Regions from separate parts of the Shewanella sp. FeAMO genome, predicted to be linked through region 3. Evidence: predicted binding sites of a transcription regulator. Region 3 holds the regulator's gene; each other region holds the start of a gene.
The links. Region 3 encodes LexA, which represses DNA repair genes until DNA is damaged. Its sites were predicted from a motif close to TACTGTATNNNNATACAGTA; they were not measured.
Positions count from the first base shown of each region.

Region 1: a site for LexA is predicted at 760-779, ahead of recG (ATP-dependent DNA helicase RecG). Genes of this name have one in related genera too.
Region 2: a site for LexA is predicted at 1,143-1,162, ahead of ACWAU4_RS10680 (ImuA family protein). Genes of this name have one in related genera too.

Region 1 covers NZ_CM132201.1:4,581,099-4,583,297, reverse strand. The annotation lists gene recG (ATP-dependent DNA helicase RecG) at 1-743, opposite strand, end outside; gene ACWAU4_RS20455 (YrhK family protein) at 914-1,153, opposite strand; gene ACWAU4_RS20450 (hypothetical protein) at 1,324-1,875, opposite strand; gene ACWAU4_RS20445 (nuclear transport factor 2 family protein) at 1,975-2,199, opposite strand, start outside.
Region 2 covers NZ_CM132201.1:2,391,214-2,393,412, forward strand. The annotation lists gene ACWAU4_RS10675 (HAMP domain-containing sensor histidine kinase) at 1-1,022, opposite strand, end outside; gene ACWAU4_RS10680 (ImuA family protein) at 1,175-2,199, shown strand, end outside.
Region 3 covers NZ_CM132201.1:93,027-95,225, forward strand. The annotation lists gene ACWAU4_RS00430 (cell division inhibitor SulA) at 44-535, opposite strand; gene lexA (transcriptional repressor LexA) at 532-1,152, opposite strand; gene plsB (glycerol-3-phosphate 1-O-acyltransferase PlsB) at 1,419-2,199, shown strand, end outside.

The sequences.
Region 1 (2,199 bases), 490 kb from region 3:
GGCACGGCTTTGTCATGATTACTGCGCTCCCTGAGCTTGAGCATAGACAGGTTATGCGCCAGCAGTTCTTCCTGCACCAGGCGTTGCTGCGCCGGGTGTTGCCCCTGTTCCAGACGGTAGATATCGACATCCGCCGGGGGCCTATGCAGGGTGCGCACCGCCTGAGCCAGGCTTTGCTGATTGGGGCGCAGCGCCTCGGGTAGCAACTCCTGCAGTCCGTCCTCCTGCAGCAGGTTTAGAGCCTGCTCGGTCAATTTCATCCAACTGGCCTGCTTGAGCCCTTCAGTGGTGGGATAGATGGGCGTCAGGGTTTCACTGAGGTTGGGCGGTTCGTCGCCTTTGAGTATCTTGTAATCCGGATGAATGATCTCGGCCTGGTGGTTACCTCGGCGCACTTCGCCGTAGGCTCTAATGGTCAGACCTTGTTGCATGGCATTGCGCTGGGCGGCTGAGAAATTGAAGAACCTCAGGGTCATGGTGCCGCTGTCATCACGGACATTGCAGATCAACATACGCTTGCGGCCATTGATGATCTGGCTGGACTGAATTTCGGCTTCTATGGTGCCGTAGCTGCCGGGTGTGAGGCTGGCTATGGGGTAGATGCGGGTTCTGTCTTCGTAGCGCAGCGGCAGGTGGAACAGCAGATCCTGTACCGTGTTGATTCCGAGCTTGTGCAGTTTCTCAGCCATTTTAGCGGCTACGCCCTTGAGCTCGGTGATAGCAATAAGATCCAGTCTCTGCAAACCTTTAGCACCGGATTACTGTGAATTTATACATATACTATCAGAGAAATAGCCCTTGGCAATGCGTTGCGTTTATCGGCTGGGTAAAGTGTGGCGCAATGGTGGCAGGGCTTCTGCCTGGGGGCGAGTGTATGGCAAAAGCCCTGATATATTGGTGGCAGATTAATCTGTCAGCGCCACCAGTTGAGCAGGGTGACCAGGGGCTTTATCAGTAGCTGAACACTGCCTATTACAAACAGCCAGGCGCCGATAATAGTGTGAACATCTGTAAGAAAAAAGAAGCTGCCCAGTAGAAAACAGAGAGCGACTATCAGGTCGCTTAGGGTATTGAACAAGGCGTGTTTGGGAAGAGGGGTGGCGGGGGCTTTGATATCTTGCTCGGCAAAATATCGCTGCTTACTGTCGATCATGGTTCCTTCTTGGTAGTTATGATTCGCCGCGATACCTTAACGCTGCCATCCTCCGAGCGCAAATCTAATTCCCTTTGTTTTTGTGTGTATAAATATATCAACATAATCATTGAATTAAGTTAACAGCTGGCCTCTTTGGTTTGTCAGGCTTGGCTAAAGAGTAGCGTAACTTAACGGCCCAGGCCTGAACCCTGGGTAACTGTTATTTCGCCGTTAAAGCCTATCAGTTCGGCGAGTGTTTGTGCGTAGGCTCTGGCCTTGTCTGTGGCCTGCTTTTGAGGTTTGAACAGGCCAAAACCGAGTCGCTCACGCTCAGTAAAACAGAGTACCACGCTGACACTTATGAGCTCTTCGTCAGTCAGGTGTTCAAGCATGTGACTTCTGAATCTTTCGTTATAGGTATTGCGTTGCACCTCTATGCGGCAGAGTTGACTGAGAGGCTTGCTTTTTCCGCCCCGGAAGAAGCAGCCCTGTTGCAGATCCAGAGTAACGGGTTTGAGCAGGCGGTAGAGGTTCAGGCCCATGATGATGCCGCTGAGCCCCAGCACTATAGCTATGATGGCAGCCGTAAACCAAGTGTCCTGTCTGGCGGGGTCCAACACCAGTACTCCCAGAATTCCGGCAAGCATCGCCAGTAGTCCCCAAAGCGCGTATTTCAGTTGCGTTTGCCTGCTGCGCCAGACGAGTTTCAACTTGCCTGGCTCAGCCTCGAGCTTTGTCATAAGCATATGCTGCTGATATTGGCATAGCCTGGTCTGCTGTGGGTTTTTGGTCATAAAATGGTCACCATGAAATCAGTAGTTCGTCGTAAAACCCAGTGCTCAAACCAGCAGGCTCGAGTGAGCCGCTATCAGTTGCCAGCCGGTTGTCCTGTGCAGCCAAACCCGGGTAAAGCGAAAACGGCCGTTGGTCGGCGCTTTGGCATAGCTGCCTTGAATATTCACCTCCGCCGACACTATCGCAGTCCCCTGATGCAGCCGTATCTCTTCGGCCAGAATGTCTATCCGAGTGATGTTGAGCAGGCCTGAGCTGTGGGCATGCAGATC
Region 2 (2,199 bases), 2.3 Mb from region 3:
TGCTCATCAATGGGGGCCTGTGCCCAGACTATGCTTTGCTTGGGGCCAGACTCAAACTCCAGATCCTGCAGCAGTGAGCGGCGTAATTCTGTCAGGGTAAAAGGCGCTGCCGTCAGCTTAATGAAGCCGTTGCTCAGGCGGCTGAAGTCTAAAATAGTGTTAATCAATTGCGCCATCTCTTCGCCCTGGCGTCTTAGCCTGGCAAGCGGTTGTTGATGTTCCTCCCCCAAGCGATTTTCCAACAGGTGTAAGGCCAGCTCCTGCCGGGCAAGGGGAGTGCGCAGTTCGTGGGATACATCCCTCAGTAACCGCTGCTGGGTTTGAATGCTCTTTTGCAGCTGCTCGGCCATATGGTCAAAGTCGGTCGCCAACTGGAAAAATTCCGGCTGCTTTAGTGAAAAATGGCCGGCAATCCGGGTATCGAGTTGGCCCTGTGCCAGCTGACGGGTGGCACTGCGCAGTAAACTCAGCGGCTGGATCAGATGGCGGCTCAGCAGACGACTGAACAACAAAAGCACCAGTAGTCCTACCAGGATACGGATAAGCCAGAGGCTTTTATCCAGTTGCTGCGCCGGGTGTAAAGAGGCGTTGAGTTGTACCACCAAGAGCAGGGGATTGTCCGGCTCCAGGCTATTGCGTAGTGGCAGGCCTATCAAAGGTTTTTGCACCCTGTCCCCCATAGGCTGCTGCAACTGCTTGAGGAAATTGAGTTTGTAAACAAAGTGCGGGTGCATTTCCCGCTGACTCACCGCCTGCTGCTTGCTATCCAGCACATAGAGTACAAATGCCTGACGCCCCTCCCAATCCGCCAGTCCTGCTATATCGCCCCTGACGATATAGTCGTTGGCCTCATCGGCCAGTTGCTGTAACTGGCTTTGGGTCTGCTGGGGCAGCAGTAACAAGCGGTTTAGCAACATGGCTTCAATACTACTGGCGAGCAGCAGGATAAGCAGTAATGACACACCAAAATAGCCAAACAGTCGCCATTGGAGTTGGGAAAACAGGCCGGAAAAGGGCAGCAAGGCAAGCTCCTGAATTATTCGCTGAAGTCGAGAATATGTTTCGATAATCATTCTCATTTATTCTATCTCGGGTTAAGGCTTTGGCGCCAGCACGACTTGTCAGTTGGCTAAAGTTCGCTATACTGTATAAAAATACAGTATCGGTGTTTTTCATGTCTCTTTCAGCCAAAACTCACTCTGTAAAATCTGATCCAGCAAAATCTCAGGCCTTGAACGGTCTGCTGGAGCGCCGGGATCTCTGGTTGGGGCCGGGCAGTCAGGGCAAAACATTGGGGTATCCCAGTGGTTTTGAAGCATTGGATACGCAGCTCAGTGATGCAGGGTGGCCAAGGCAGGGCATTTGTGAGCTCTTCAGCCAGTCTCCTGGGCACGGGGAACTCAGCCTGTTGCTGCCTTTGATGCGTTATTTACTGCCGGCTCAGTGTGGCTCACATTCCGAAAGAAATCATTCCGAAAAAAATCAGTCCAAAAGAAATCAATTTAGAGGGGATGAGTCCAGAGATGCCATGATAATGCTGATAGCGCCGCCATTGCAGCCGCTGGCACAGAGCTTTGCCCAGCACGGTATTGCCGCCGAGCGTATTTTGTGGCTGGAGTTAACCCAGCGTAAAGAGGTGCTCTGGGCCATGGAGCAAGGGCTGAGCAGCGGCGCCTGTCCCCTGGTGCTGAGTTGGCTGGACAAGCTGACACTGACTGAGGCCAGAAGGTTGCAACTTGCCGCAGAGCAGGGCAAGGCGCTGGGAATTTGCCAGTTGCCTATGGCTCAGGCCGACAGCAATCATCCTGTCACCCTAAAGCTGGCTATCAGCGCGGCTGGCGTTAATACCGCCAGGCTGCAAATTTTAAAGCGTCGCGGTGGTTGGCCCGTCCCTGAATTGCATCTGCGTGGCTTGCCGGCACTGGCGCTTGAATTGCCCCATATCGAGCCGGGCGTGGTAACCCTGAGAAGCGGCAAGGCGGCTCCCAATCATAGCTTAAGTAACTCAACAGACTCAATTGCTCCAAACCATTCCGGCCGCAAGGCCAATGGCCCTGTGCTTCACGACTCTGGTTTACATGGCACTGATCTTCATAGCACTGTGTTTTATGGTAACGTGCTTCATGGTCCTTGGGGGATGGCGCAGTCAAGGATTGCTGCATCCAATGAATGCGCGCCTAATCCCTGGACTGCACGGCA
Region 3 (2,199 bases):
GGCACAGAAAAAAGGCCATCCCAGGGATGGCCTTTAAACACAATCAATGGATGGAGTGGGTAAGTTCGTTGAGGTGGTTATCCACCTCTTTCGCCTGCTGTCCCGTTTCCAACACTATGCCCATGGCTCTGGCGTTACGGGCGACCAGCTGCAATCGGCGGTTATCACGGGCATCCAGGCTGTCTATCCAACTGATCACTGCACTGGAGGTGCCGTTGGTCAGGGCTCTTTCCGTTGCCCACAAGGCTTCTACTTCATCCTTGGTGCGCACCAAGAGTACTCTATCCATTCTGACACCGGCCCTTGCTAAGGTTTCTTTGTAACCTATGCTGGCCGGGGCGTTAATCAAGACTATCCAGCGTCCCTGTTGACTCAATTGCGCCAATTGAGGGCAGAGGCGCAATAATTCCTGACGTCCCTGGCTATGGCTGGCCAAGCTGGAGATACCGGTATGTTGCCAAGGCTGATTGCCGGCAATACCGGTGTCTGTCCACAGGCCTGGGTGTCTTGGGGCGTTGCCAGTCATTATGCTCATAGCCAGTCTCCATTGCGTATTATCCCTACCGCCAGTCCTTCAATGGTCAATGGCTGGAAAGTCAGGTCGACTTTTATTGGGGAGTAAGCCTCGTTCTCGGCATGTAGATAAACCACATTACCTTTCTTTTCAAAGCGTTTCACAGTTACATCGTCTTCAACCCTGGCCACCACGACTTGACCGTTACGGGCTTCCTGTACCTTGTGAACCGCCAGGAGATCACCTTCGAGAATACCTATGTTCTTCATGCTGTCGCCGCGTACCCGTAGCAGAAAGTCGGCATTGGGGTGGAACATGCCAGGGTCGACCTGGTAATACTGCTCAACGTGTTCCTGAGCCAGTATGGGTTCACCGGCGGCAACCTGACCAATCAGGGGCAAGCCTGTTTCTGACTCCGCTTGTTCATCATGAGGCAGGCGAATACCACGAGAGGTGCCTGGCATGATCTCAATACAGCCTTTCTTGGCCAATGCCTTGAGGTGTTCCTCGGCGGCATTGGCGCTCTTGAAGCCCAGCCGGGTGGCAATTTCGGCCCGGGTTGGCGGCATGCCGGTGTCGGCTATATTGCGTTTAATCAGTTCCAGAATCTGTGCCTGGCGCGGTGTCAGTGGTCTCATGGTGATTCCTGTTTTTTCATACAGTACCTGTTAGTATATACAGTATTTTTATCAGTGCAAGTATTAACCAAAACTGAAACTTTTAGGGAGTGGCTAAGTAAGCCATTCGGTGCTTTGGTTTTAACGGCTTGGCCCATGCAGCATGGGGAGTTCAAGGCATTGGCCAGAGGAACTGCCGGGGCCGGTTCGCACCTTCCCTAGCTAAGGTTCAGGAAATTCTGGTATTCTATTGGGCTATTGATTGTGGCTCAGACACTGAAAAAAACATGTCCAAACAAGATTCATTCTGGTTTAAATCTCTTCGCTGGCTCCAAAGCAAGCTGGTGCATACCACTGTGGTGCCTCAGGATCCTTTCGCCGATTTGAACCTGGATCCGGCTAAGCCGATGGCCTATGTAATGAAGACGGAATCTGTCAGTGATATTGCGGCATTGGCGGAAGTCACCCGTAAGTTTGGTTTGCCTTGTCCTTATGAGGCACTCAAGGTTGATGATATTACCGTTCCCCGAGTCGTCTGCCTGGAAGGAGCCAAGCCCCTATTCGGCAAGCGCAAGAGCAACAAGCCATTTCTCAGCTGTTTCACTTCTCTGCTGAACCTGCATCAGGCCAATCCACAACTGGATATTCAATTGGTGCCAGTGAGCCTCTATTGGGGCCGCACTCCGGGTAAGGAAGATGACAGCATGCGTGCCGCCGTATTTGAGCGGGAAAATCCCACTTGGCTGCGCAAGTTTCTGATGATCCTGTTTCTGGGGCGCGACAACTTTGTGCAGTTTTCCAATGCCGTGTCGTTGCGGCTGATGGCCGATGAACATGGGACCGACAAGGCTATTGCCCATAAGTTGTCACGGGTGGCCAGGGTACATTTCCGCCGGCAACGCAAGGTGATGACTGGGCCCGTGCTGCCCAACCGTCAGGCTCTGTTCAATGAGTTGCTGCGTTCGGAAACGCTGAAAAAGGCGATTAAAGAAGAGGCCGCTGCCAAGAAGATCCCCGAGGCTAGAGCCAGGGAGATGGCGGAAGAATACCTCGATGAGATTGCTGCCC